3 regions of the Kitasatospora sp. NPDC057692 genome follow, and region 3 is predicted to be linked to each of the others. Evidence: riboswitches for the same ligand, from Rfam matches in the RefSeq annotation. Region 3 holds a riboswitch; each other region holds the start of a gene.
What was found. Region 3 has a riboswitch for cyclic di-AMP ahead of ACFVFS_RS11135 (transglycosylase family protein). Riboswitches for the same ligand answer to the same signal wherever they lie in the genome.

Region 1: it holds a riboswitch for cyclic di-AMP, as region 3 does, so the genes downstream of both, ACFVFS_RS18140 (transglycosylase family protein) here and ACFVFS_RS11135 (transglycosylase family protein) in region 3, are expected to answer to the same signal.
Region 2: it holds a riboswitch for cyclic di-AMP, as region 3 does, so the genes downstream of both, ACFVFS_RS16995 (peptidoglycan DD-metalloendopeptidase family protein) here and ACFVFS_RS11135 (transglycosylase family protein) in region 3, are expected to answer to the same signal.

The regions. Positions count from the first base shown of each region.
Region 1 is NZ_JBHVIV010000028.1:76,077-85,678, reverse strand. It holds gene mfd (transcription-repair coupling factor) at 1-19, shown strand, start outside; gene ACFVFS_RS18170 (sensor histidine kinase) at 200-1,603, shown strand; gene ACFVFS_RS18165 (response regulator) at 1,677-2,339, shown strand; partial or broken gene ACFVFS_RS18160 (phosphatase PAP2 family protein) at 2,502-2,978, opposite strand; gene ACFVFS_RS18155 (MazG family protein) at 3,305-4,351, shown strand; gene ACFVFS_RS18150 (SDR family NAD(P)-dependent oxidoreductase) at 4,404-4,829, opposite strand; gene ACFVFS_RS18145 (cytochrome P450) at 5,027-6,313, shown strand; cyclic di-AMP (ydaO/yuaA leader) riboswitch at 6,545-6,693, shown strand; gene ACFVFS_RS18140 (transglycosylase family protein) at 6,699-7,628, shown strand; gene eno (phosphopyruvate hydratase) at 7,872-9,158, shown strand; gene ACFVFS_RS18130 (septum formation initiator family protein) at 9,308-9,602, shown strand, end outside.
Region 2 is NZ_JBHVIV010000026.1:63,922-73,523, reverse strand. It holds gene ACFVFS_RS17010 (HelD family protein) at 1-36, opposite strand, end outside; gene purB (adenylosuccinate lyase) at 155-1,585, shown strand; gene ACFVFS_RS17000 (MFS transporter) at 1,602-3,248, opposite strand; cyclic di-AMP (ydaO/yuaA leader) riboswitch at 3,459-3,626, shown strand; gene ACFVFS_RS16995 (peptidoglycan DD-metalloendopeptidase family protein) at 3,629-4,621, shown strand; gene ACFVFS_RS16990 (APC family permease) at 5,039-6,604, shown strand; gene ACFVFS_RS16985 (DUF2470 domain-containing protein) at 6,627-7,373, opposite strand; gene ACFVFS_RS16980 (RidA family protein) at 7,521-7,928, opposite strand; gene ACFVFS_RS16975 (IclR family transcriptional regulator) at 8,015-8,767, opposite strand; gene ACFVFS_RS16970 (sugar kinase) at 8,764-9,602, opposite strand, start outside.
Region 3 is NZ_JBHVIV010000013.1:127,176-136,777, forward strand. It holds gene ACFVFS_RS11125 (LacI family DNA-binding transcriptional regulator) at 1-690, shown strand, start outside; gene ACFVFS_RS11130 (hypothetical protein) at 751-951, opposite strand; gene ACFVFS_RS11135 (transglycosylase family protein) at 1,083-2,372, opposite strand; cyclic di-AMP (ydaO/yuaA leader) riboswitch at 2,359-2,557, opposite strand; gene ACFVFS_RS11140 (hypothetical protein) at 2,905-5,022, shown strand; gene ACFVFS_RS11145 (hypothetical protein) at 5,104-6,021, opposite strand; gene ACFVFS_RS11150 (DUF397 domain-containing protein) at 6,536-6,799, shown strand; gene ACFVFS_RS11155 (ATP-binding protein) at 7,173-7,700, opposite strand; gene ACFVFS_RS11160 (helix-turn-helix transcriptional regulator) at 8,118-8,984, shown strand; gene ACFVFS_RS11165 (TetR/AcrR family transcriptional regulator) at 9,050-9,602, opposite strand, start outside.

The sequences.
Region 1 (9,602 bases), on a different contig from region 3:
GGCGGGCGCCAAGAAGTAGGACGGGCGGGCACGGCGGGCGGACGGCGGTCCCGGGCGGTGGCGTCCGGGGCCGCCGCCGTCGTCGTCGGGGCGGTGGCGTCGGATCGCCACCCGGGGGCGGGCACGGGGGGCCGGTCCTCGGGGCGGGCATGACTTTCGACAGATCCGCGCGGCGGCCCGGGTCCGTAGGGTCGGGCGGGTGCGGAGAGAACGGTGGGTGGAGTGGGCGCTGCTGGTGGTGGCGGCCGGGGCGCTCGGGCTGAGCCCGGTGTCCCTCTGGTGGGCGCTGCCGGGCGTCGGCGCGGCGTTCGCGGCCGGGGTGCGGACGGAGCGGGTACGGTCGGCGGCCGTGCTGCTGGCCGTCCTGGTGGTGGCGGGCATGCTGGTGGCCGTCGCCCGGCCGGCCTGGTCGGAGCAGGCGACGTCGGTGGTCTCGGTCCTGGTCTGCGCCGGGATGGGACCGTGGATGGTGGGCCGGTTCTGGCGGCTGTCGCAGGAGCTGGTGCGGGCGGGCTGGGAACGCGCCGAGCGGGCCGAGCGCGAGCAGAGGCTGGTGGCCGAGCAGGCGCGGCTGCGTGAGCGGGCCCGGATCGCCCAGGACATGCACGACGCCCTCGGCCACGACCTGAGCCTGATCGCGCTGCGCGCGGGTGCGCTGAAGCTGGCGCCCGACCTGGCCCCGCCGCACCGGGAGGCGGCCCAGGAGATCCGGGTGGGTGCGGCGGCCGCCGTCGAGCGCCTCGGCGAGGTGATCGGCGTGCTGCGGGACGAGACGGACACGCACGCCGCCCGGGGCCCGGCCGACGCGGACGTCCCGCAGCTGGTCGCGGAGGCGGCCGCGGCGGGCCTGGACGTCCGGCTGACCGTCACCGGTGAGCCGGACGGGCTGCCGCGGGCGGCCGAGCACGCCGCGTACCGGGTGGTCCAGGAGGCGCTGACCAATGCCGCCAAGCACGCCCCGGGTGCGCCGGTCGAGGTGCGGGTCGGGTACGCCCCGGACGGTGCCCGGGTCCGGGTGGTCAACGGGCCGCCCCTGGGAGGATCGCCCGGTCCGGTGACGGGCGGCCGCGGCCTGATCGGCCTGGCCGAGCGGGTCCGGCTGGCCGGCGGCACCTTCCGGCACGGGCGCCGGGAGGACGGGGGCTTCGAGGTCGACGCCCGCCTGCCGCGCGCCGGTGCCCCGGCGGGCGGCCCCGCGCCGACGCCGGTCGCGGTCTCGCCGACCCGCGAACTGCGCCGGGCCCGCCGCCGGGTGGGCCGGATGATGGCGGCGGTGGTGCTGGCGCCGCTGTCCGTCGCCCTGGCCCTGACCGCGGTGCTGCGCGGCTGGACGATCCAGGCGGCCGGACGCTCCGTCCTCGACCCCGCCGACTACGCCTCGCTGCGCGTCGGCCAGGACCGGGCGTCCGTGGAGCCGTTCCTGCCGGAACGCCAGTTTCCGTACCATCCGTCCGTGGGCGACCCGCCGCCCGGCGGAGAGGGAGTGACGTGCGAGTACTACGCGATGACGGCCGAGGCCTTCCACAACGACCGCTCCGGGGACGCGTACCGGCTCTGCTTCCGGGACGGCGTGCTGATCTCCCTGGACGCCCTGGTCCAGTGAGCGCCCGGTGACGGGCGCGGGGCAGGAGGCCGGGCCCCCGCCGATCCGGGTGGTGATCGCGGACGACGAGCCGATGGTGCGGGCGGGCGTGCGCGCCGTGCTCGCCACCGATCCGGGGATCGAGATCGTCGCCGAGACCGGGAACGGCCGGGAGGCGGTCGAGCTGGTCCGGCGCCACCGCCCGGACGTCGCCGTGCTGGACATCCGGATGCCGGGCACGGACGGCATCGCCGCCGCCGCCGAGATCCGCCGGGGCGCCGTCGCCACCCGGAGCGGGGCGGAGACCGGGATCGTCATGCTGACCACCTTCGGTGAGGACGACTACATCCTGCGGGCCCTCGGAGGGGGCGCCAACGGGTTCCTGATCAAGTCCGGCGAGCCGGAGGAGCTGATCGCCGGCGTCCGGTCGGTGGCGGACGGCGCGGCCTACCTCTCACCCCGGGTGGCCGCCCGGGTGGTGGCCCATCTCGCCGCCACCGGGGCCGGAGGTCCGGCCGACCGCCGGGCCGCCGCCCGGCGCCGGGTGGCCGGACTGACCGCCCGCGAACGCGATGTACTGGCGCTGGTCGCCGCCGGGCTGTCCAACGGCCAGATCGCCCGCCGGATCGGGGTGGTGGAGGGCACGGTGAAGGCGCACGTCAGCAACGTCCTGGCGCGGCTGGGGGTGGCCAACCGCGCGGCGGCCGCCGTCCTCGCCCACGAGGCCGGCCTGGCCGCGGGCCCGCCGCCCGCCTGACCCCGGTCCGCCGCCACCCGGCGTCGGCGGACCGGCCGCCAGCGGAGCGTCCGGCTGCGGAGCGTCCGGCAGCGGACGGAGCAGCAGCCGGCCGAGCGGCCGCACACCGCCCAGCGTGCCGACCGCGGCCGTCGCGGAGGGCAGCAGCGCGACGACCACCGCCGCCGTGACCGCCCCGCCCAGGGCCGCCCCGGCGAGCACGTCGTGCGGGTAGTGCACCCCGGCGGCGACCCGCAGGGCGGCGGTCCCCAGACCGACGGGGACGGCCGCCCAGGCCCAGCGCGGCCGCAGCAGCACCAGACCGGTGGCCAGCGCGACGGCCAGGGTCGCGTGGTTGCTGGGGAACGACCAGTCGCCCGGCGGGGGGCAGTCGGCGAGCGCGGTGGACGGCAGGGCGGGCAGTACCCGGCAGGGCCGCTCCTCGTCCAGCACGAGCTTCAGCAGCTCGCTCGCCCCGTACGCGAGCACCGTGCCGAGGCCGGTGAGCGCGACACCCGCGACCGCGTCGGCGGCCCGCCGCCCGCGGGCCGTCCACCAGCAGAGCGCCAGCAGCAGGCCCAGCACCAGCAGCCCGGCCTCGGTGGCGGGCTCCAGCAGGGCGGCGAGCCGGGGCGGGGCGTCGGCGACGGCGTCGGCCATCCGCCGGTAGCCGGCCGCGGACCAGCCGGTGGCCACCCGGACCGGTCCGTCCCCGCCCGCGCGCCCCGGTGCCAGCCACCCGACCGCGCCGGTGCCCGCACCCAGCAGCACCACCGCGAGGGCCGTTCTGTTCCTGAGCGTGTTCGTCATGACACGGACGGTAGGAGTCGGAGGCGGGTGCCGACCCGACCCGAAAGACAGGGTCCGACCTGGACGATCGTCAGGGTTGACGCGCCACCCGCCCCGTGCGGGGGCGCGTGCGGCGGGGCGTGCCCGGGCCCGGAACCCGGCGGCGGGGGTGCGGACCGGACGGGTAGGTTCGGAGGGTGACGACGAATCCTCCGGGCCCGAAGCTGATCCTCCTCATCACCACCCACCGGGTGGCCCCCGGCCTGCTGTCCTGGCCCGCCTGGGAGGCGCTGCGCTCGGCCGGGCGGGTGCTCGCCGCGGACCCCGCCCACCCGCAGCTGCCCGCCCTGGCGCAGGCCGGCGTCGAGGTCCGGATCGTGGCGCCGGGCTCCGCCCCCGCGCTGGCCCGGCTGCTCACCGGGGCCCCGGCCGACCCGACGGCCGCGACCGCCGCGACCGCCCCGACGGTCTGGCTGGGCAGCCCGGACGGCGACCCGGGGCTGACCGACGCGCTGGCCCGCCTCGCGGTCGAGCACGCCGGCGAGGTGCCGGAGATCGAGGTGCTGCCCGGCTCCTACGACCTGCCGGGCGCCCGGCTGCTGGACCTGGTCTCGGTGATGGACCGGCTCCGCTCGCCGGGCGGCTGCCCCTGGGACGCCGAGCAGACCCACGCCAGCCTGGTGAAGTACCTGGTCGAGGAGGCCTACGAGCTGGTCGAGGCGATCGAGGAGGGGGACCGCGCCATGCTCCGCGAGGAGCTGGGCGACGTCCTGCTCCAGGTCTTCTTCCACTCCCGGATCGCCGAGGAGCACCCCACCGGCGCCTTCTCGATCGACGACGTCGCGGGCGACATCGTCGACAAGCTGATGTACCGCCACCCGCACGTGTTCGGCGACGCCGAGGCGGACGGCGCGGCCGAGGTGGAGGCCAACTGGGAGGCGCTCAAGGCGGCCGAGAAGTCGGAGCGCGAGTCGGTGCTGGACGGCGTGCCGGCCGGGCTGCCCTCGCTCGCGTACGCGGCGAAGCTGGTGTCGCGGGTGCGCCGGGCCGGGTTCACGGGCGTGCCGGACGAGCCGTACGGGCTGCCCGCCGAACTCACCGCGGAGTCGGCGGGCCGGCTGCTGCTCGCGGTGGCGCAGCGCGCGCACGACGCCGGGATCGACGTGGACGCCGCGCTGCGGGCCGCGGCGCGCGACTACCGGGACGCGGTGCGCGCCGCCGAGGGCCTGAAGCCCGCCCCGTGACGGGCCCGGCCGCACCCCGCGCGGACGCCGCCCGCCCGGACGGACGGCCGCCTCAGACGGCGGCGACCTGCTCCACCGGGCGGCGCTGCGCCGGGACGACGACCTCGCCGATCGCCTCGCCGACCAGGGCGACGAGTTCGGCGAGCCGCTCCAGGTCGAGGTGGTCGGGCAGGTCGGAGAGGGAGGCGATCCGCTCGCCGCCCGGCCCGGCCACGCAGAACAGGTCGATCGGTCCCAGGTGCTTCTCGGCGGTGTCCACCAGCGCGGCGACGTCGCTGGGGCGGCGGACGTCGCCGCCGACGCCGACGACCCGGCAGCCCGGCCGGTCGAGCTCGGCGGCGAGGTCCTCGGCGACCCCGGCCTGCTGATCGGCGATCAGCATCCCGGCGGCGCCCGCCGCGGTGAGCCGGCGGGCGAGGCCCGCCCCCGACCCGCCGTCGAGTACGGCGATCACGACGACCGAACCGGTGACCCGCATGGCCTTGCTCCTCCCTGTGGGCGGCTCCGCACCGGCGCCCACGGACATCTTGCGGAGGATCGTAGGCAGGTCCCGATCCCCCGCAACAGGAATTACCCCTCAGGTGACCAGGCTCACGCCTGCCGCGCGGAACGGACCCGCCCGGGCGCCGCGCACGCCGTGCGCCGGCCCGGATCGGCCCGGGATACCGTCGACCCATGCCAGCCGAGCCCGACGCCGCCCGTCCGCCCCTGTTCACCTGGGAGTTCGCCGCCGATCCGTACCCCGCGTACGCGTGGCTGCGCGAGCACGAGCCGGTGCACCGGACCACCCTGCCGAGCGGGGTGGAGGCATGGCTGGTCACCCGGTACGCGGACGCCCGGCAGGCACTGGCGGACAGCCGGCTCTCCAAGAACCCGGCGCACCACAGCGAGCAGGCCCACCGCACCGGACGGGTCGGCATTCCGGGCGAGCGCCAGGCCGACCTCATGACCCATCTGCTGAACATCGACCCGCCGGACCACACCCGGCTGCGCCGCCTGGTGTCCAAGGCGTTCACCCCGCGCCGGGTGGCGGCCTTCGAGCCGCGGGTGCAGCAGCTGACCGACCGGCTGATCGACGGCTTCGCGGCACGCGGCTCCGCCGACCTCATCCACGAGTTCGCCTTCCCGCTCCCCATCTACGCGATCTGCGACCTGCTCGGGGTGCCGCCCGAGGACCAGGACGACCTGCGGGACTGGGCGGGCGCGATGATCCGCCACCACGGCGGGCAGCGCGGCGGCGTGGGCCGCGCGGTGAAGAAGATCCGCGCCTACCTGCTGGAGCTGATCCACCGCAAGCGGGCGGACCTCGGCGACGACCTGATCTCGGGGCTGATCCGGGCCGGTGACCACGGCGAGCACCTGACCGAGAACGAGGCGGCGGCGATGGCCTTCATCCTGCTGTTCGCCGGCTTCGAGACCACCATCAACCTGATCGGCAACGGGTGTCTCGCCCTGTTCCGGAACCCGGGGCAGCGCCACCTGCTCCAGGAGTCCGTCGGGCGCGGCGAGAGCGCGCTGCTGGAGACCGGCATCGAGGAACTCCTGCGCTACGACGGGCCGGTGGAGCTGGCCACCTGGCGGTTCGCGACCAGCCCGCTGACCATCGGCGGGGTGGAGATCCCGGTCGGCGACCCGGTGCTGGTGGTGCTCGCGGCGGCGGACCGGGACCCGGCGCGGTTCTCCGACGAGAACACCCTGGACCTGGCCCGGGCGGACAATCCGCACCTGGGGTTCGGGCACGGCATCCACTACTGCATCGGCGCGCCGCTGGCGCGGCTGGAGGGGCGGGCCGCGCTGGCCACCCTGCTGACCCGGCTGCCGGACCTGCGGCTCGCCGCCGACCCCGGGGACCTGCGCTGGCGCGGTGGTCTGATCATGCGGGGACTCCGTGAACTTCCGGTGGAATTCACACCGGAGAAAAGGCCCGTCGAGGAGGCTCCGAGCATCCCTTCCGAGGGCTGACGGACCGGCACAACACGCTGACGGGCGCTCTCCGTTGCCCGCCCGACCGGGGTCTGAACCACCCTCAATCCGGACATACCTCCTCGGTTGGTAGGCAATCCATCACATGACGTGATGTCCATGTGATATCGGCGATATGAGCTTGTGATTGCTCTGAAGATCTGTCTAGTCTCCGTGGAGTTCGCAGCTGCGAGCCCCGTCCGCGGAACGCCGAGTCCTGCCCGCCGCGACACGGGACACCGACCAGAACCCTGGGCAGGGGCGGGGGACCCAGGTTTTGCGCCGTCTCCCACGGCTAGGGGTGAAGCCGCCTCCGCGCGGCCGGGCCACCTCCCGGTCCGAACCCGACAGCTCACCTCGCAGGCGTGCGGAGAGGGACCCCTTCATGCTGTTCGTTGGAACCGGTCGTCACCGTCGCCGTACCCAGGCCGAGAAGGCCATCGCCGTCGCCGGTGTCGCAGGCGTCGGACTGGCGATGCCGATCCTGAGCGCCACCGGCGCCTCCGCCGCCCCGGTCTCCACCTGGGACGCGGTCGCCCAGTGCGAGAGCGGCGGCAACTGGAGCATCAACACCGGCAACGGCTTCTACGGCGGCCTCCAGTTCACCTCCAGCACCTGGAAGGCGTACGGCGGCACCGCCTACGCGGCGCAGGCCAACCAGGCCTCGAAGGCCCAGCAGATCTCGGTCGCCGAGAAGGTCCTCGCCTCGCAGGGCCCGGGCGCCTGGCCGGTCTGCTCCAAGAAGGCGGGCCTGAGCAAGGGCGGCGCCCCGGCGGCGGTCGACACCTCGGCGGACGCCAAGCCGGCCGCCCCGAAGCCGCAGGCCCAGCCCCAGCAGCAGACCCCGAAGCCCGCCGCCCCGAAGCCGGCCGCCGCCGCGCCGCAGGCCCAGCCGCAGCAGCAGGCCGCCAAGCCGCAGGCCCGGCAGTACGCGCCGCAGAGCGCCCAGCAGGCTCCGCAGGCGCAGCAGCAGGTCCAGCAGCAGTCCCCGCAGTCCCCGGCCTTCTCCGGCAAGGCCGGCTGGGACGCCGACGCCAAGGTCTTCTGGTACCAGAACAACGGCGCCTGGTACTGGACCAGCCACCAGGGCGTCTACCAGCAGTACGCCGGCCAGCAGGCCGCCCAGGCCGCCCCCGCCGCGCAGCAGCAGCCGGCCGGCCACGGCTACACCGTCCGCTCCGGCGACACCCTCGCCGGGATCGCCACCGCCCAGGGCGTCTCCGGCGGCTGGCAGGCGCTGTACGACGGCAACCGCGGCACCGTCGGCGCCGACCCGAACCTGATCGTCCCGGGCCAGGTCCTGGCCCTCGGCTGACGACCGGTCCGACCGCACGGACGAAGGGGGGCCGATCGGTCCCCCTTCGTCCGCATCCGGACCTCTCCGGTCGGGCAACCAGGTGAACTACCGGTGGGTAGAGCGGCCACACGCTGAGACGGAACCGAGGCCGACGTGGCCCGGACAGCCCGTGCGGTTAGGCTCTGGTCGTAACGACTCCGCAATCGTCCGGCCGACTGCACCCCACCGTCAGCCGAACCTGCTTCCGCTAGGAGATGCCTCGTGCCGTCCATCGATGTCGTCGTCGCCCGTGAGATTCTCGACTCGCGCGGCAACCCCACGGTCGAGGTCGAGGTCGGCCTCGACGACGGCAGCACCGGCCGTGCCGCCGTCCCGTCGGGTGCCTCCACCGGTGCCTTCGAGGCGCTGGAACTCCGCGACGGTGACAAGAACCGCTACTTCGGCAAGGGCGTGGAGAAGGCCGTTCTCGCCGTCATCGAGCAGATCGGCCCCGAGCTGGTCGGCTACGACGCCACCGAGCAGCGCCTGATCGACCAGGCCATGCTGGACCTGGACGCCACCCCGGACAAGTCCTCGCTCGGCGCCAACGCCATCCTGGGCGTCTCGCTGGCCGTCGCGCACGCCGCCTCCGAGGCCAGCGACCTGCCGCTGTTCCGCTACCTGGGCGGCCCGAACGCGCACGTCCTGCCGGTCCCGATGATGAACATCCTCAACGGCGGCTCGCACGCGGACTCCAACGTCGACATCCAGGAGTTCATGATCGCCCCGATCGGCGCGGAGTCCTTCTCCGAGGCCGTCCGCTGGGGCGTCGAGGTCTACCACACCCTCAAGGGCGTGCTGAAGGAGCGCGGTCTGTCGACCGGCCTGGGCGACGAGGGCGGCTTCGCCCCGAACCTGGACTCCAACCGCGAGGCCCTGGACCTCATCGTCGAGGCCATCCAGAAGGCCGGCTACGTGCCGGGCAAGGACGTCGCGCTCGCCCTGGACGTCGCCTCCTCCGAGTTCTACGAGGACGGCGCCTACCAGTTCGAGGGCAAGGCGCTCACCTCCGCCGAGCTCATCGAGTACTACGCCGGCCTGGTCGCCGCCTACCCGCTGGTCTCCATCGAGGACCCGCTGGACGAGTCGGACTGGGACGGTTGGAAGGCCATGACCGAGAAGCTGGGCGACAAGGTCCAGCTGGTCGGCGACGACCTGTTCGTCACCAACCCGGCCCGCCTGGCCCGCGGCATCGAGACCGGCACCGCCAACGCGCTGCTGGTGAAGGTCAACCAGATCGGCTCGCTGACCGAGACCCTGGACGCCGTCGAGCTGGCCCAGCGCAACGGCTACCGCTGCATGATGTCGCACCGCTCCGGCGAGACCGAGGACGTCACCATCGCCGACCTGGCCGTCGCCACCAACTGCGGCCAGATCAAGACCGGCGCCCCGGCCCGCTCCGAGCGCGTCGCCAAGTACAACCAGCTGCTGCGCATCGAGGAGATCCTCGACGACGCCGCCGAGTACGCCGGCCGCGGCGCCTTCCCGCGGTTCAAGCACGAGGGCTGAGCCCGACCGGCGGCGCCCGGCCGGTATCGCCGGACGCCCGGTAGCGCACGCCTGACCGGTGCCCCGCCGTTCACCCCGTAGGGTGGACGGCGGGGCACCGTCGCGACCAGGAGGGGACACCGGAGATGGCAGGCTGGAGGATCCCGGGCTTGGCGGCCCGGCCTCGGTTCACGAGCCGGGCGACCGTCCTCGTGCTGGTGCTCTGCTCCCTGGTGGCGATCCTGGCCTATCCGACGCGGCAGTTCGTCTCGCAGCGCTCGGAGATCTCGGCCCAGCGCGCCCGGGCCGAGCACGCCCGGCAGCAGGTCGAGCAGCTGCGCCGGGAGAAGGCCCGCTGGCAGGACCCGGAGTACGTCAAGGCCCAGGCCCGCACCCGGCTGCACTACGCGATGCCGGGGGAGACCCCGTACATCGCGGTGGACCCGGCGGCCCGGGACGCGGCGA
Region 2 (9,602 bases), on a different contig from region 3:
GGTCGGCGGAGGGGGAACCGCTGGAGATCCGTTCACAGGTGTGGTATCCTTGCGGCGAGGAGTTTTTAGGGCGCATTCTTGTTTCGACTCAAGTGCCCCAGCCTACCCGAGCCCGGGCCGTTCCGGCTGACCTCGGCTGTTAGGCTTGCGAAGCGTGAGCGCGAAGCCCCAGATCCCCAATGTCCTGGCCTCCCGGTACGCCTCGGCGACCCTGGCCCAGCTCTGGTCCCCCGAGCACAAGGTGGTCCTCGAGCGCCACCTCTGGCTCGCCGTCCTGAAGGCCCAGCAGGACCTCGGTGTCGAGGTGCCCGCCACCGCCGTCGCCGACTACGAGCGGGTCGTCGACCAGGTCGACCTCGGTTCCATCGCCGCCCGTGAGCGGGTCACCCGGCACGACGTCAAGGCTCGGATCGAGGAGTTCAGCGAACTCGCCGGCCACGAGCAGATCCACAAGGGCATGACCTCCCGGGATCTGACCGAGAACGTCGAGCAGCTGCAGATCCGGCAGTCGCTGGAGCACGTGCGCGACCGCACCGTCGCCGTGCTGGTCCGCCTGGGCCGGCTCTCCGCCGAGCACGCCGAGCTGGTCATGGCCGGCCGCTCGCACAACGTGGCCGCGCAGGCCACCACCCTGGGCAAGCGCTTCGCGTCGATCACCGACGAGCTGCTGGTCGCCTTCCGCCGTCTGGAGGAGCTGATCGCCCGCTACCCGCTGCGCGGGATCAAGGGCCCGGTCGGCACCGCCCAGGACATGCTCGACCTGCTCGGCGGCGACACCGACAAGCTCGCCGAGCTGGAGCGCCGGGTCGCCGGGCACCTCGGCTTCGAGAACGTGCTCACCAGCGTCGGCCAGGTCTACCCGCGCTCGCTGGACTTCGAGGTGCTGACCGCCCTCGTCCAGCTGGCCGCCGCGCCGTCCAGCCTGGCCAAGACCATCCGGCTGATGGCCGGCCACGAGCTGGTGACCGAGGGCTTCAAGGAGGGCCAGGTCGGCTCCTCGGCGATGCCGCACAAGATGAACACCCGCTCCTGCGAGCGCGTGAACGGCCTGGCCGTGATCCTGCGCGGCTACGCGTCGATGACCGGCGAGCTGGCCGGCGACCAGTGGAACGAGGGCGACGTCTCCTGCTCGGTGGTCCGCCGGGTCGCGCTGCCGGACGCCTTCTTCGCCTTCGACGGCCTGCTGGAGACCTTCCTGACCGTCCTCGACGAGTTCGGCGCCTTCCCGGCCGTGATCGAGGCCGAGCTGGACCGCTACCTGCCGTTCCTGGCCACCACCAAGGTGCTGATGGGCGCGGTGCGCGCGGGCGTCGGCCGGGAGACCGGGCACGAGGTCATCAAGGAGCACGCCGTCGCCTCCGCGCTCGCGATGCGGGCCGGCGCCCGGGAGAACGAGCTGCTGGACCGGCTGGCCAACGACGACCGGATCCCGCTGGACCGGGCCGCGCTGGACGCGCTGCTGGCCGACCGGCTGTCGTTCACCGGTGCCGCCGGTGCGCAGGTCGCCGAGGTCGTCCGCCAGGTCGAGGCCGTCGCGGCCGCGTACCCTGAGGCCGCCAAGTACGCGCCGGGCGACATTCTCTGACGGATCGCCGGGCTTCTCAGGGCCCCGTCGCCGAGGAGGCGGCGGGGCCCTCGCCGTGCTCCGCCGGGACGGCGGCGGGGTGGCCGGGGTCGAGCGGCGGGCCGTTGGTGGGGCAGGTGTAGCGGCAGTCCGGCTCGGCCACCGGGTGCTCGTCCGCCGGGGCCAGCACATTGCCGTGGACGGCGACCAGCGCGGTCACCCCGCCGGCCACCAGCAGCCCGGCGCAGATCAGCATCGCGGTGCGGAAGGCGGAGTCGACCGCGTCCGGCACCCGGTAGGCGTCCCCGCTCAGACCGGCCAGCGCGGGCAGCGCGGCGACCGCCAGCAGGCCGGCCGCCCGGGCCGCCGCGTTGTTGACCCCGCTGGCGATGCCCGCGTGCCGCACGTCCACCGCCGCCAGCACGGTGGCGGTCAGCGGCGCGACCAGCAGCACCATGCCGAAGCCCATCACCGCGACCGCGGGCAGCACGTCCGTCCAGTACGAGGCGCCGGGGCCGATCCGCAGCATCAGCAGCACGCCCGCCGCGCAGAGCATCGGACCGACGGTGAGCGGCAGCCGGGGGCCGATCCGCTTGCCCAGCCGGCCGGCCCGGGCGGACAGCACCAGCATGATCACGGTGATCGGCACCAGGGCCAGCCCGGAGACCAGCGGGGAGAAGCCGGACACGATCTGCAGCTGGACGACCAGCAGGAAGAAGACGCCGCTGAAGGCCGCGTAGACGGCGAGGGTGACCAGGTTCACGGCGGTGAACAGCCGGGAGGAGAAGAGGCCGAGCGGCAGCATCGGCTCCGGGGTGCGGCGCTCGACCACGACGAAGGCGGCGCCGAGCAGCAGGCCCGCGATCCCGCTGACCCAGACCTCGGCGGACACGCCCTTCCCGGCGGCGGTCAGCGCGTAGGTGACGGCGCCCAGCGCCAGGGCGGCCAGCGCCGCGCCCAGCACGTCGAAGCGGCCGGTCGCGGACTCGTCCCGGCTCTCCGGCACGTGCCGGGCGGACACCGCCACCACCAGCGCCGCCAGCGGCAGGTTCAGCAGGAAGATCCAGCGCCAGCCGGGCCCGTCCACCAGCCAGCCGCCGAGCAGCGGGCCGACCGCCGCCGAGACGCCGCCGAACCCCGACCAGAGGCCGACGGCCGCCGAGCGGTCGTCCGGGTGGAAGACCGCCTGGAGCATCGCCAGCGAGCCGGGGGTGAGCAGCGCGCCGCCGATGCCCTGCACGGCGCGCGCGATGATCAGCACCTCGATGGTGGGCGCGGCGGCGCAGGCCGCGGAGGCGGCGGCGAACCAGACCACGCCGAGCAGGAAGACCCGGCGCCGGCCGTACCGGTCGCCGAGCGCGCCGCCGAGCAGGATCAGGCCCGCCAGGGTGAGCAGATAGGCGTTGAGCGTCCATTGCAGGGCGTCGAGTTGGGCGCCGAGGTCGGCGCCGATCCGGGGCAGCGCGACGTTGACGACGGTTCCGTCGAGCATCGCCATGCTGGAGCCGAGCACCGTCGCCAGAAGTACCCAGCGACCCTGCGCGGTGCCCAACCGCAGGGTGCCGGCCTCGGAGGTGGCCACGGCCCATGGTGAGCCCGGTGGGGCCCACGTGACAAGGGTCACCGGGGGTGTGTCGGAGGATGCCCGCTCCGTGAGTGATCGTGTGCGTACTGATTCCGACATCGGCGCAGGGTTGCGGATCACGTGCGCACCGTCAATGGATTGTGCACGTACTGTGCATGCCTTTCCTGCGGAGCGTCACGGCATTGCGGACTTTGGTCCCGGGGTGCGGAGATCGACATTGCTTCACCCGAACGGATGGGTTTTAGTTCAGCGACCGCCCGGCGTCAGCCCGGGTGGCCACCGGGTGGAACGCCTAGTCCTGCCGCTGCCCGGTGGTACGCAACGAACTCTGTACGGCAGGAGCGGGGGACCCACAGGTAAGTCGCCGGACCCATTTCTTCTTGCGGTCCGGCTTGGGGTGAAGCCGCCATTGTGAGCGGCCGGGCAACTCCAGCCCGAACCCGACAGCTCACCTCGCAGGCGTCGGAGAGGACATTTCCATGCCCGCACAGGCTCGTCGTATCGCCCTGCCCCGCGCCGCCCGCATCGGCATCGCCACCGCTGTCACCGGTGCCGCCTTCGCCCTCCCGCTGGTGACCACCGTCACCGCCCAGGCCCACGAGGTCCCCGCCGCGAAGGCCGCCGCTCCGGCCGCCGCCCCGGCTGCCCAGGCCGCCCCGGCCGCCGCTCCGGCCGCTCCGGCCGCTCCGGCCGAGGAGAGCTACAAGGTCGTCGGCGGGGACACCCTGTCGAAGATCGCCGCCGCGAAGAGCGTCGAGGGTGGCTGGCAGGCGCTGTACGAGCACAACCGCTCGGTCGTCGGCGCCAACCCGAACCTGATCTTCCCGGGTCAGCAGCTCGCGCTCGGCACCAAGGCCGCCCCGGCCGCCCCGGCGACCAAGCCGGCCGCGCCCGCCGCGAAGCCCGCCGCCCCGGCTACCAAGTCGGCCGCCCCCGCCGCGAAGCCGGCCGCTCCGGCCGCGAAGCCGGCCGCCCCGGCGACCAAGCCGGCCGCTCCGGCCGTCAAGCCCGCCGTCCAGCCCGTCGTCGCCCCGGTGACCGCGACCCCGGTCGTCGCCGCCACCTCCGGCTACGTCGCCCCGCTGGCCAACCCGAAGCTCGGCACCGCGTACGGCGTGGCCGGCTCGATGTGGGCCTCCGGCCACCACACCGGCGCCGACTTCGTCGCGGCCACCGGCACCCCGCTGCGCGCCATCGCGAACGGCACCGTGGTGAAGGCCGGCAACGGCGGCGCCTACGGCAACGAGGTCGAGATCAAGCTCGCCGACGGCAAGTACGCCCAGTACGCGCACCTGTCCTCGATCGGCGTGAAGGTCGGCCAGGCCGTCACCGCCGGCCAGCAGATCGGCCTCTCCGGTGCCACCGGCAACGTGACCGGCCCGCACCTGCACTTCGAGGTCCGCACCGGCTCGGAGTACGGCTCGGACATCGACCCGATCGCCTACCTGCGGGCGCACGGCGTCGCGATCTGACCCTCCGGTCGGATCCTCTCCACCACCGCTGGGTGCGGGGCGAAACGACTCCCCCGGAATGGTCATGTCGGGTGACCGCTCGACCGGGTGATCGCCGTACCTCCAGTGGATCGACGGGCGCGGGACACGCCCGTCCGGCCGGCCCGGCTCGCGAGACCTCCCTCGCGAGCCGGGCCGGCTGCCGTCGTTCGCCGGTCGCCGTCACTGCGCGTCGTTCGCCGTGCGCCGGTCACCGCGCGCCGTTCGCCGTGCGCCCTCGAACGGGGCGGGTCCCGCTCGAACGCGGCGTCAACCCCGAGGTGCTGACGCCGGATCACCCCTCGTTGCGGCCCCTTCGCCGCGCCCCCGATGCTGTCGGGCAGTCAGCGCCCGACCGGACCGGCGGGCGGCACAGCCACGGCGGGTGAAGGGGGCCGGATGGCCATCCAGCGCGGGGACGCGGTCGAGGGCGCGGCGAGTCCGGGGGCGGGGGTGCACCGGCTGAAGGCGGACTCGGTCGGGCTGGCGGGCGTGGTGTTCATGGCGGTCGCCACGGCGGCGCCGATCACCGCGATGACCGGCAACCTCCCGATCGTCATCGGTCAGGGCAACGGCGCCGGGGCGCCCGCCGCGTACGTCTTCGCGACCCTGGTGCTCACCGTCTTCTCGGTCGGCTACGTGGCGATGGCCCGTCACCTCACCGCGGCCGGGGCGTTCTACGGCTACATCTCGCACGGGCTGGGCCGGGTGCCCGGGATGGCGTCGGGACTGCTGGCCCTGCTCGCCTACATCGTCTTCGAGGCGGCGGTGATCGGCTTCTTCGCGTACGCGCTGCGCGGACTGGTCGCGGCGCAGCTGGGGGTGGAGGTGCCCTGGGGCTGGTACGCGGCGCTCGGGCTGCTGGTGATCGCGGTGATGGCCTGGTTCGACCTGCACCTGACCGCGCGGGTGCTCGGGGTGGCGCTGGTGCTGGAGGTCGCCGTGCTGGGCGCGGTCGCGCTGGCGGTGCTGTTCACCGGCGGCGGGCCGGACGGGATCGCCGCGCGGTCGCTCGATCCGCTGAACGCCTTCCGCGGTGTGGCGGGGACGGGGACGGGCGGCGCCGGGCTGGGGCTGTTCTTCGCGTTCTGCTCCTGGGTCGGCTTCGAGTCCACGGCGATGTACGGCGAGGAGTCCCGGGACCCGAAGCGGGTGGTGCCGAGGGCGACGCTGATCTCGGTGGTCGGGGTCGGGGTGTTCTACGTCTTCGTCTCCTGGATGATCGTCTCCGGCAACGGCGTGCGGCGGGCGGTCGAGGTCGCCGACGGCGCGGTCCCCGGCAAGGACGGCAACAGCCTCTTCTTCGATCCGCTCGGCGCGCACCTCGGCGGCTGGGCGGTCACGGTGTTCCAGTGGCTGGTGGTGAGCGGCTCCTTCGCCTGCGCGATGGCCTTCCACCAGTGCGCGGCGCGGTACCTCTACGCGATCGGGCGCGAGGGCTTCCTCCACCCCGCGCTCGGACGCACCCATCCGCGGCACGGCTCGCCGCACGTCGCCTCGCTGGTCCAGTCGGTGATCGCGGCGGCGCTGGTGGCCGGGTTCCTGGCGGCGGGGATGGACCCGTACGCGCACCTCTACACGGTGCTGGCGCTGCTGGGGACGATGGCGATCCTGATCGTGCAGACGCTCTGCTCGTTCGCGGTGGTCGGCTGGTTCCACGTGCAGGGGCGGCATCCGCGGACCCGGCACTGGTTCCGGACGCTGGTCGCGCCGCTGGTCGGCGGAGTGGCGATGGCGGGGGTGGTGGCCCTGCTGGTGGTCAACAGGGGCGCCGCCGCCGGGGCGGCCGCCGGGACGCTGCTCTTCCGGCTGATCCCGTACCTGGTGATCGGCACCTTCCTGGGCGGGACCGGGCTGGCCCTGTGGATGCGCGCCCGTCGGCCGGAGCGGTACGCCCGGATGGGGCGGATCGTCCTGGAGGACGCGGTGGAGCGCTCCGACGACGGTGCCCCGGTGCGGGCCTGACGGTGCGCCGGCCCACGCTGCCTCAGTGGCGGCGGGCGGGCAGCACCTGCTCGGCGGCGGCCACGAGTTGGTGCACCCGGTGGCCGAACTCGTCGGCGTCGCGGGCCGGTTCGGGGAAGACCAGGCGGACGTCGCGGTGTCCGTGCGGGTGGTCCAGCCGGAGCACCAGGCCGTACCGGTCCAGCGCGAGCGGGCGGACGGCGGGGTGGGCGGCGAGCAGGTCGGGGTCGATCAGGCGGGTGAGCACGGCGAGCGCGTCGGGGTGGCCGTCGGCCAGGTGGGTGAGCAGGCCGGCCTCGTAGCGGGCCAGCGGGTCGGGTGAGGCGGCCGCGAGGTCGGCGCCGGTGATCGCGGTGGTGCCGTACGGGGTGGAGATCACCGCGTGGGCGACGTCCAGGCGGAGGTGGACGCTGAGGCCGTCGTCGGCGAGGTGGGCGAGGTGGAGCCGGCCGGCCAGGGTGAGGCGGCCGCGGACCCGGTCGCGGACGGCGACCGGGGCGATGTCGGTGAGGTCGAGCACGACGGCGAGGCCGTCCTGCTCGCGGGCGGCGGCGACGGTCAGCGGGGCGTCGAGCGGGGCGCGCAGCCGCAGCCGGGAGCCGTGCACCGAGACGGGGGTGGTGAGCTCGTGGTGCTCGCCGCAGGCCCGCAGGACCACCGAGGAGGCGGCGGTGAGCAGGCCGGCGATCCGCTCGGCGGCGCTCGGCTCGGGGATCTCGGGGATCTCGGGGATCTCGGCGGTCTCGGCGTCGAGGGGGTGCGGGCTCATGGGTTCGGGACCTCCGGCTGGCTGCCTGCCTGTTAGTTAGGTGAGCCTAACCTAACGACCCGGAGGGGGGAGGGCAAGGCGCCGGAGCGGGCGGATGCGCGAAGGGCCCGGACGCGGGGTCCGGGCCCTTCGGTCGCACGGGCGGGATCAGGCGACGACGGCCTGGGCGTCGATCTCCACCAGCATCGGCTCCTGCGGCAGCTCGGCGAAGATCGTGGTGCGGCACGGCTTCACGCCGCCCGGCTTGATGTTCTCGTCGATGAACTCGGCGTAGACCTCGTTCATCAGCGGGAAGTCGGCCCGCTTGGTGAGGTACACCCGGAACATCACCACGTCCTCGATGGTGGCGCCGCCGGCCTCGACGATCGCCTTGACGTTCTCCAGCGTGCGGCGGGTCTGCGCCTTCACGTCGCCGTGGTACAGGTACTCGCCGGTGGCCGGGTCCTGCGGGCCCTGGCCGGAGACCTGGAGGATCGGGCCCTTGCGGACGCCCTGGGAGAACATCCAGGCCGGGGCGGGGGCGCCGTCGGTGCGGATCTCGGTCTTGTCGCTCATGCGGGTGTGTTCGCTTCCTCGGTGGGGTGCGGTCGGGACGGGGGTGGTGCGGGGGATCGGGACGGTTCGTGGGGCCAGAGGCGGGATCAGGGGTGGTTCGGGGTCTGGCCGCAGTCGGCGGAGATCGCCCGGGTGGTGGCGAGCAGCTGCGGCAGCAGCTCCAGCACCTGCTCGTACGGGAGCACGACGTCCGGGACGGAGATCGAGGCGGCGGCGACCACCCGGCCGCTGGCGTCCCGGATCGGGGCGGCGACGCAGTTGATGAAGGACTCGTGCTCGGCGTGGTCCTGCGCCCAGCCCTGGACGGCGACCTTCTCCAGCTCCGCGAGCAGCGCCTCGGGCGTGGCCAGGGTGCGGGGGGTGTGCGGGACGAAGTCGATCCCGGCGACCACCCGGCGCCGCTCCGGCGCGGGCAGGTCGGCGAGCAGCACCTTGGAGACGGCGGCGCTGTGCAGGGCGGCGCGCAGGCCGATCCGCGAGTACATCCGCACCGGGTGGCGGGAGTCGTACTTGTCGATGTAGACCACCTCGCCGCCCTCGTACGCGGCCAGGTGCACGGTCTGGCCGGTGGCGGCGTTCAGCTCGGCGAGGTGCGGGGCGGCGATCCGGCGCACCCCGCGCTGTTCCAGGGCCAGGCCGGAGAGGGCGAACAGCCCGGCGCCCAGGTGGTAGCGGTAACCGGCGTCCCGGTAGACGAATCGTTCCTCTTCGAGGGACTGGAGCAGTCGCAGCACGGTCGTCTTGTGCACGCCGAGCACCTCGGCCAGCTGGTCCAGGGAGCGCTCGCCCTCGCCGAGCTCGGCGAGGATGCGCAGGGCGCGGGTGACGGTCTGGCTCATGGTGCTCCAAGGGCCGGGGCGGCGGCCGGTCGAGGGTCGGCGGCACCGCCCCCGGGGGCGGCGGTCTCCGTGGTGTGCGCGGGGGCGCCCGGTGCGGACAGGACAGGAGACACGATGCCATCCGCCGAGACCCGGGTGGCCGCCCAGTCCTCCGGAGCGGCGTCGAGCAGGGCGGCGACCACCTCGGCGGGCGGCAGCTCGGCCTGGTCGCCGTGCGCGGTCAGCGCGCAGGCGGCGCTCAGGTGGCCCAGCCGCAGACGGCGCCGCTGGTCGAGGCCGCGGACGGTGCCGGCCAGGTAGCCGGCCGCGAAGGCGTCCCCCGCACCGGTGGCCTCGACCACCTCGACGGCCAGCGCCGGTTCCCAGACGGCGGTGCCGTCGCGCTCGACCGCGGTGACGACGCGGGCGGCGTCCTTGACCACCAGGGTGGCGGGGGAGGGGAAGCGGCGGCGCAGCGCGTGCGGGTCGCCGGTGCCGAAGGCGGTCTCGGCCTCGTCGGCGCCGAGCAGCAGCAGATCGGCGGCGTCCAGCAGCGGCGGCAGCACCGAGGGGTCGCGCTCGCGCCAGAGCGCGGGGCGCCAGTTGAGGTCGAAGCTGACCAGCCGGCCGGGGCGGCGGTCGGCGAGCAGGGCGCGGGTCAGCGCGAGGCAGTCGTCGGAGAGGGCGGCGGTGATGCCGGACAGGTGCAGCAGCCTGGCCCCGGCCAGCAGCCGGGCGGCGGCCGGGTCGGCCAGCAGGGCGGGGGAGAGCGCGGCGGCGGCCGAGCCTCGCCGGTGGTAGTGCAGCCGGCTGCGGCCCGGGCCGAGGTCGTGGCGCTCGCCGGTGGTGCCGCCGA
Region 3 (9,602 bases):
GTCGACCGGGGCGTGGCGGGCATCGTGTTCGTCTCCGGCCTGCACGCCGACTCCACCGCCGACCACGACCGGTACGCCCGGCTGGCCGGGCGCGGGGTGCCGTTCGTGCTGATCAACGGTTACAGCGAGCGGATCGACGCGCCGTTCATCTCGCCGGACGACCGGGCGGCGATGTGGATGGCCGTCCAGCACCTCGCGGAACTCGGCCACGAGCGGATAGGCCTGGCCGTCGGTCAGCAGCGGTACGTGCCGGTGCTGCGCAAGATCGAGGGCTTCACCGCGGCCCTGCGGGAGGTGTCCGGGCGCACCCGGGAGGAGGCCGAGGCGCTGGTCCACCACACGCTGTTCAGCGTGGAGGGCGGGCACGCGGCGGCCGGGGCGCTGCTCGACAAGGGCTGCACGGCGATCGTCTGCGGCAGCGACATGATGGCGCTCGGCGCGATCCGGGCGGTCCGGCAGCGGGGCCTGTCGGTGCCGCAGGACGTCTCGGTGGTCGGCTTCGACGACTCGCCGCTGATGGCTTTCACCGAGCCGCCGCTGACCACCGTCCGCCAGCCGGTGGAGGCGATGGCCACCGCGGCGGTCGACGCGCTGCTGGAGGAGGTCGGCGGGAACGCCGTGCAGCGCGGGGAGTTCATGTTCCAGCCGGAGCTGGTGATGCGGGGTTCGACCGGCGCCCGCGCGCGCTGAGCGGAACGCCGGAGCGGCCCGGGAGCGGTGTGGTCCCGGGCCGCTCCGGCGTTTCCGCGCTCAGCCCTCCTGGGCGGTCGGGCGGTCCTGGGAGACCCGGTGGCCGTCGGCGGCGTCGCCGGTGCGGCTCTCGGTGCGTCGGCCCCGCTCCAGGTAGTCGCGGAGGATCAGTTCGACGGCGTCCTGCGGGCTCTTGGTGCCGGACAGCATCATCACGTCGATCGCGAGGTTGGCGTCGAGCGAGACGGTGACCTGGGCCATGGTGACTCCTTCTCGGGTGCAGGGCAGCAGCATGCCCGCTGCGGTCCCGGTTTGGCCATGGCCCTCCGGGCACGCCGCAGCCCCCGGGGAGGAGCGACCGGACTCTCCCCGGGGGCTGCGGTGTGACGGGATCAGACCCGGCCGGCGAAGTCCGGGGCCCAGTTGGCGATCGTCTGGAGGCGCACGCCCGAGCTCGGGTTGGCGGCCTCGACGTACTTGCCGTCGCCGATGTAGAGGGCGACGTGGTAGACGCCGGAGTCCTTGCCGTTGTTGGACCAGAACAGCAGGTCGCCCGCCTTGAGGGCGTCCAGCGAGACGTGGGTGGACGCGGCGGCCTGGTCGGCGGCGACGCGCGGGACGGAGACGCCCGCGGCGCGCAGCGCGGCCTGGGTCAGGCCGGAGCAGTCCCAGCCGCCGTTGCCGGTGCCGCCGTAGACGTAGGCCTGGCCGACCTTCGACTGGGCGAAGGCGACGGCGGCGGCCATGCTGCCGGTGGCGGTCGGGGCCGGGGTCTCGGCCTGCGCGGCGGGCTTGCTCGCCGGCTTGGCGGCCGGGGCCTGGGACTGGGCCGGGGCGGCCGGGGCCTGGGTCCCGCCCTGCGCGCCGCCCTGGGCGCGGTTGAACCAGTCGAAGCCCTGGCGCTCACCGAGGGTCAGGTGCTGGCCCGGGTAGATGGTGTGCGGGCCGTCGGTCAGGGTGGCGCGGTTGAGCTCGTACAGGCGCTGCCAGCCGCCCTGGACCTGGTGCTCGTCGGCGATGCTGGACAGCCAGTCGCCGGCGGCCACGGTGTAGTCCTGGGTGGCCTGCTGGCCGGCCTGCTGGCGCCACTGCCCGCCGTCCTGGCGCTGCTGCGGGGCGGCGGCGGTGCCGGAGGCGGCCGGGGCGGGGGTCTGCGGCTCGGTGGCGGGCTTGGCGGCCGGGGCCGGGGTCTGCGGCTTGGCGGCGGGCTTGGCGGCCGGGGTCTGGGCCGGGGCCGGGGTCTGCGCGGCCGGCTTGGCGGCGGAGGTGTCCACCGCGGCCGGGGTGCCGCCCTTGGTCAGACCGGCCTGGACCGAGCAGACCGGCCAGGCGCCGGGGCCCTGGACGGCCAGGACCTTCTCGGCGGTCGCGATCTGCTGGTCCTTGGTGGCGAGGTCGGCACGCGCGGCGTACGCGGTGCCGCCGAACGCGGACCAGGTGGAGTTGGTGAACTGGAGCCCGCCGTAGAAGCCGTTGCCGGTGTTGATGCTCCAGTTGCCGCCGCTCTCGCACTGGGCGACCTTGTCCCAGGTGGCGACGGAGGCGGCGGAGGCGGTGCCGGTGGTCAGGCAGGGGATGGTGAGACCGATGCCCGCGACGCCGAGGGTGGCGATCGCGCGACGGGTACGGCCGGACAGTCGGGTGCCGTTGGTGGGCAGCATGAAGACGCGGTCCTCTCCCACGCCTGCGAGGTGAGCTGTCGGATTCGGGCTGGAGTTGCCCGGCCGCGCTGTGGACGCGGCTTCACCCCTAGCCCGGGGCCGGTCCGTGGACCGGTCCTGGGCGAACTACCTGTGGTTCCCCCGCTCCTGCCGTGGTGCATTGCGCTGCCAGCGCGCCCGACGGCAGGACTCGGCGTCGCGGACGTGCTGGGTTCGTGTGGCCACGAACGGGGAGCACGTTAAGCAGAGGCGCGTTCAAACCGCAAACATGTGTGACGCTCGTCACGGTTTGCGAAATGCGTGCTGAGTGGCTGTCCTTCATGATCAGAAATGACCGATTTCCCGCAACGCCGGTCGCCGTCAATGCAACTGCCTATGCTTCAGAGCGTCGGCAGGACGCCGGCGAGCCGCAGCCGTCTGGGGAGAGGGCTACGCACCGATGGGCATCGACGAGGAGCCGGACGCCTCCCGTCCGGCCGCCCGGCCGACCGGAGCACATCGCCGGGCAAAGCACCGCAGAGTGGACATCCCACCCGAACCGTCCCGAACTCACTTGACCCGCCGGGCACTCCTGCGCTGGCTGGCCGTCGGCACCGCCTTCGCGGCGATCAGCGGCGAGGAGATCCTGCGCCGCTCGCTGACCGGCGAGACCCGGCTGATCACCCCGGCCGCCGTGATCGGGACGACCCCGACCGAGGCCGTCGGCCCGATGGGGCCCGACGGCGGCCACGGCGGCGCCCCGCCGGAGGGCACCGGCGCCCCGGGCGGCGCCCCCGAGCAGCCCGCCCCCGCGCCCACCGTCGACCAGGGCGGCCGCCGCTGGTCCGACCGGGCCGGCTGGGGCGGCAGCCCGCCGGGGCCGCGCAGCGCCGTGCGGATCACCGACCGGGTCCTGCTCGACACCGACGCCGAGATCGGCTCCCTGCTGGTCGAGCCGGGCGGTGCGCTGACCTTCGCCGCCGACCGCACCCTCACCCTCGCCGCCGCCGGCAACGTCGAGATCCGCGGCGCCCTCGCGCTCGCCCCCGACGGCGGCCACGTCCACACCCTGCGCTTCCCGGGCGTCGACGAGAAGCGCTTCCAGGGCGACGGCATGAAGGTGGTCGACACCGACGTCGGCCTCTGGGTCACCGGCGCCGGCCACCTGCGGCTGGACGGCGCGGCCAAGACCGCCTGGGTCCGTGCCGAGCGCGAGCTCAAGGCCGGCGACACCGTCGTCAACCTGGCCGCCCCGCCCGCCGGCTGGCTGCCCGGCGACGAACTCGCCGTCACCCCGACCGGCCCGCCGGACCAGGAGGGCTTCGCCGCCCGCTACGACCTCGTCACCATCCGGTCCGTCAGCGGAGCCGCCGTCACCCTGGAGGCCCCGCTGCGCCACGCCCACCCCCGGGTCGCCGCCGGAGGGGGCGTCACCGTCGGCGCCGAGGTGCTCAACCTGACCCGCAGCGTCCGGGTCGAGGGCAGCGCCAAGGGCCGCACCCACGTCCACCTCACCAGCTCCCGGCGCGCCGACGTCCGGCACACCGCGCTGCGCTGGGTCGGCCCGCGCGCCGACACCAAGGAGACCTGGAAGGGCCCGGACGGCGCCGCCCCGGTCACCGAGCCGGTGCTCGGCCGCTACGGGCTGCACTTCCACCGGCTCGGCGACGCCGCCCGCGGCACCGTCGTCGAGGGGGTCGTGGTCCGTGACGCCGGCAGCCACGCGTACGTTCCCCACGCCAGCCACGGCATCACCTTCCGCAGCTGCATCAGCCACGAGACGTGGGAGGACGCCTACTGGTGGGACGGGCCGCTGGACACCCGCACCCCCCAGCAGCCCTCCGACGACATCGTCTACGAGTCCTGCGTCGCCTCCCGCACCCTGCTCGAACCCAATCCCCGCGCCTACCGGCTGACCGGCTTCAACCTCGGCGCCGGCACCGGCGGCAAGGCGCTGGACTGCGTGGCGGTCGGCGTGCAGGGCGCCAACGGCGCCTCCGGCTTCGAGTGGCCGGAGAACAGCGAGGGCGTCTGGACCTTCCAGCGCTGCCTGGCCCACAACAACCTGCAGGACGGCATCTTCGTCTGGCTCAACGCCAAGCACCACCACGTGGTCACCGAGTTCGCCGCCTACCACAACGGCGGCTGGGGCATCGAGCACGGCGCCTACCTCAACGACTTCGACTACACCGCGAGCGTGCTCTACGGCAACGCGGGCGGGGGCGTGGCGCTGCACTCGCTCGGCCGGGACAAGGGGACCGTCTTCGACGGACTGCTGATCGACGCGGCCGGGCGCAGCGACTTCGCGGTCTCCACCGCCCGGCACGAACTCGCGGGGGAGTCGGTGACCTTCGGCCGCTGCCGCTTCACCGGCTACCGCCGGGCCGGGATCGCGTTCCGCGCCGGGGCCGACGGCGAACCGGACGACGTGCTGGTGCTGGACTGCGAGTTCGGCGGAAACGAGCTCTGGCTGGACCCGGAGGCGGGTCCGCCCAAGAACATCCTGCTGCGCCGGGCCGGGTCCACCGAGGTGCTCCAGGTGCGCCGGGCGGGCGAGGAGGGCACCGCCCAGCCGCAGTGGAACGCCGCCGCGGCTTCGGTGCCCACCCTGGCCGGCCAGTCGCGGCCGGTGCAGGTGCCCGCGCTGAAGCTGAAGGACGCCGCGGCGGCCACCACCCGGGTGGGGCGGTAGACGGCGCGAGAAGGGCCCGAAACGGTGCGTCCGTTCCGGGCCCTCCCTACCGAGGTACTGAGGTACTCAGGTCCTGAGGTCCTACTGCGCGGCGTGCCGGCCGGCGGCGCGCGGGCCGTCCTGCTCCTCGGCGCCGGCCTCGTCGGCCGCGGCCTCGGGGCCGACGGCCGGCAGCGCGGCCAGGTAGGTGGAGGCGACCAGCTGGCCCACCGCCTGGTAGGCGCCCAGCGGCGCGGCCGACGGGCAGCCGGACTCCTCGGCGGCCGCGGCGAGCAGCTCGGCGTCCGCCTCAGGGCCGATCACCAGCGGGGCGAGCGCCGGGTTCTGGGCGCCCATCTCCTTGAGGTGGGCGACGGCGTCGGCGACCGAGCCGGGCACGTCCAGCGCGGCGGCGACGACCGGCACGGCGAGCCGGGCGGCCAGCAGCATGCCGGTGATGCCGGCGGCGTCGGCCGAGGCCTGCCCGCCGACGGTGGTGAGCACCACGCCGTCGGCGGCGGTCGCGATGGCGAACAGCCGGGCCCGGTCGGCGCGGGCCAGCCCGGCCTCGGAGAGACGGACGTGGACGCCCTCGGCGAGCAGCGGGTGCGGGCCCAGCGCGTCGGTGACGGGGGCGCCGTACTGGGCGGCGAGCGCGTGCAGTCCGGGGAGGAAGTCGTGCGGGCCGGGTACCAGCGGCACCACGACCGGCACCGGCAGGCCGGCCTCGGCCGCCTCGGCCAGCAGCTCGGCGACGGTGCGCTCGCCGTTCGCCTCGCCGTCGCCGGAGGGCAGGTAGCCGGCGGCGGTGCGCACACCGTTCTGCTCGCTGCGGACGATGGACAGCAGCTCCTCGACGACGGGCCGGGATTCCGGTCCGGCGGCCGCGGGGACGGCGAGCAGCAGGGCCGGGGAACCGGCCGGGATCTCGGGGCGCTCGGGACGGCGGTGGCGCCCCCGCGCACGGGAGCCTGGAGTGCGGACGGGCAGTGGCGCGCCCGGGATGGCTGCGGTGCTCATGGCGGAGATCGTAGGACATCGGCCCGCCCGGTCCGCAGTCGGCTACCGAACCGGGCGGGACGGCCGCCGCGAAAAGCGGACATAACCGGCCCCGGGTCGGCAGTTCTCCCGGTACCCGCTCAGATGCGCCGGAACGGGAACCGCGTTGCCGCCTCCGTGCGTGAGATGTCTCACAGCGCGCGGGCGGCCTGACGGAGGGTCACGAAAGGGCGACTCCCGGCGTCCGAAGATCAACAATCGGCGGGTGGTCGCCTACGGGCGGTCATCGGCGGTCGGTCGATTCCATCTCTTATGTCCGTTTACGTACCGTCAGGCGGGTGCCTCGTGATGAGTTCCGGTTCGGTGTCGAAAAGGCCGTGCACCTGCAACGTCCCGTGCTGATGCACGTGCACTGGAGCTATCATCACGTCAAGTGAGGCGGTGTGCCGGGCCGGTACGGGGCCGGTCCGTCCGTTCGGCTGGGGCCGGGGCGCCGAGCTGAACGACCCACTCCGGAGCTCTTCGGGAGATTTCTATGCACGACACGCACGACACGTACAACGCGTACGACACGTACAACGGGATGGCCGCTACCGACCTTGAGGGCGTGGTCTGGCAGAAGAGCCTGCACAGCAACTCCCAGGGCAACTGCGTCGAGTTCGCCGCCCTTCCGGGCGGCGAGGTGGCGATGCGCAACTCGCGCTTCCCGGACGGTCCGGCCCTCATCTACACCCGGGCCGAGATCGCCGCACTGCTCCTGGGGGCGAAGGACGGGGAGTTCGACCACCTGGCGGTCTGACCGGCCGCCGGCTTCACCATCGGGGGGCCGTCGTGGGTGCTGACACCACGACGGCCTTTGTCTTTGTCCGGATACCCGCCCGGGGCCTCGCCGTCCGGGTTCCCCGGGTCCGCGGGCGCCGCCCGGGCCCCCGCTCCTGAACGCGCCGGGAACGCCGCGGCTCCCGCTCCGCCGCCGTGCCGAGCCGCCGCACGCGGATCGGAGGGGCGCCACCGCCGGGGGCTGCCGGTGCCCGCTGCCCGAGGGCCGCCGGTCGCCGTGCCGGGGTGTCGTTCGCCGTGCTGTGGTGGTTCCTCGGGAGCGCGCCGTCGGACGTGTGCCGTCGGTGCGTCACCGCCCGTGCGTCGCTCGCCGTCCGCCGTCCGCCGACCGGTCAGGCCGAGCGCCGGTGCCGTCCGCCGAACTCGGCCACCGGGGCCGGAGCCGTCCGCTGCGCCTCCTCCGCCTCGAACAGCGCCCAGACGACCTTGCCGCCGCCCAGCGGGTGCCAGCCCCAGGAACGGCTGAACGAGTCGACCAGGTGCAGGCCCCGGCCGGACTCCGCCACGAAGTCCGCCTCCCGGGCCACCGGGCCGATGTTGCTGGGGTCGCTCACCGCGCAGACCACTTGGGGCGCGCGGTGCACGAGGCTTATTCGGATCGGCAGCCGGCTCTCCATCGTCGGTTGCATGGGAAAGTCGTAGTCGTCCGCCGCGGTGGGACACGCGCCGATCGCGTGCCGCAGCGCGTTGGTCACCAGCTCCGAGGCCACCAGCGCGACATCGTCGAAGAGCTCGCCCAGCCCCCACCGCTGCAGGGCGGTCCTGGCGAAGTCGCGCGCGGTTCTGACAGCCTCATAGCGGGGAGCGAGCGTACAGGTGACCACATGGGGGTCGACTGCCAAAGCCGTTCCGGTGCTCATGAAGAGCTCCTCCCATAAGGGGGCGGACACGGCTGGACCCGCCGGGGTCATGCCGGTCACCTCCGACTCGCTCGGCCGCGCGGCCGCCCCTCGACCCGACGGCGCGCGCGCACGAGGGCCCGGAGGCGCGGGGGCGCTGCCGGGCCGGTGCACGGAATCGCGCGTGGGGTCGACGCGGAGCCCGCGGGATTGCCAGGGATGTGCAGGTGCACGTGCACCATCGTGCTCTGCGCTCACTGCAGATGCAAGAGTCGATTCACGTGCAGTCGTTCAAATGGCATATGCAAGCGCCGGATGCACGTGCATCCTGGTGTGTGGAGTGCAGAACTGATAGGAACATCCGTCAGTATCGGCACCGTGAGCGCTCAACTGATGGCAGACTGTGCGCTGTTTGCCCTAGGTGGAGGTTAGGACCGCATGACCACAGTTCAGCCGGGCGGCGGCTCGATGGTCCGCCGGATCCTCCTCGGCTCCCAGCTGCGCCGGCTCCGCGAGACGCGCGGCATCACCCGCGAGGATGCGGGCTACGCGATTCGCGCCTCCGAGTCCAAGATCAGCCGCATGGAACTCGGCCGCGTCAGCTTCAAGGAACGTGATGTCGCCGACCTGCTCAGCCTCTACGGCGTGGACGACGGCCTCGAACGCGAGGCACTGCTCGGCCTGGTCCGCGAGGCGAACAAGTCGGGCTGGTGGCACAGCTTCAACGACGTCCTGCCGGGCTGGTTCCAGACCTATGTCGGCCTGGAGGAGGCCGCTGCCCTGATCCGTACCTACGAGGTCCAGTTCGTCCCCGGCCTGCTCCAGTCCGAGGAGTACGCACGGGCGGTTTTCGGCCAGAGTCGGCCGGTGATCAGCGAGGAGGAGGTGGAGCGCCGGGTCAGCCTGCGCATGCGCCGCCAGAAGCTGCTCACCGAGGGCAACAGCCCGCGGCTCTGGGCGGTCATCGACGAGGCCGCGCTGCGCCGGCCGGTCGGCGGGCCCAAGGTGATGCGCGGCCAGGTCCAGTACCTGATCGACGCTGCCGAGCAGGCCAACGTGGTCATCCAGGTCATGCCGTTCCGCTTCGGCGCGCACGCGGGTGAGTCCGGTGCGTTCACCATCCTGCGGTTCCCCGAGCAGGACCTCGCCGACGTGGTCTACCTGGAGCAGCTGACCAGCGCGCTGTACCTGGACAAGCGCGACGACGTCGACGCCTACATCCAGGTCATGGAGCGGCTCTGCGTGGACAGCCTCACGCCCGAGCGGACCATCGACCTGCTGGCCTCGATCCTGAAGGAGCGCTGAGCGGGAGCCGGGAGGCCGCCGGGAGACCGGAGCACGACGCAGGAGCGGCCGCCGGCCGCCGCGGGTCAGCCGCGGGCCGGCGGCCGCTCCCGCTCCGGCGGGAGGGGCTGCGGCGGGCGGCCCAGCCGCCAGGGCAGGTCGTAGCGACGGAACAGGTCGGCGCGGATCGGGGCCAGCGGAAGCTCCGCCCCGGGCAGCAGCACGCCTATGCAGCCGCCCATCAGCGCGCTGCGCAGCACCGCGTGCTCGGCCGCCGGGTCGGGCGCGCCCCAGTCGCGCAGCAGCTCCTGGATGATGGCGCCGAGCTGCTGCTGCTCCGGGTCCTGGACGAACGCGCCGGCGTCCGGGTCGAGGATCAGCGCGAGGTGCGAGCGCATCACCCGCGGGTGGTCCATGGCCAGGCCGAGCACCGCGTCGATGGCCCGGGCCAGCCGGGCCTCCGGGCCCGCGTCGGGGGCCAGCTCGTCGAGTGCGGCGGAGAGCGACTGGTGCATCATCCGGTGGGTCGCGGACTGCATCAGCAGCCGCTTGCCGTCGAAGTAGTAGGACAGCAGCCCGCGGGCGAGTCCGGCCCGCTCGGCGATGTCGGTCAGCGTGGTACCGGCGTATCCGCGAAGG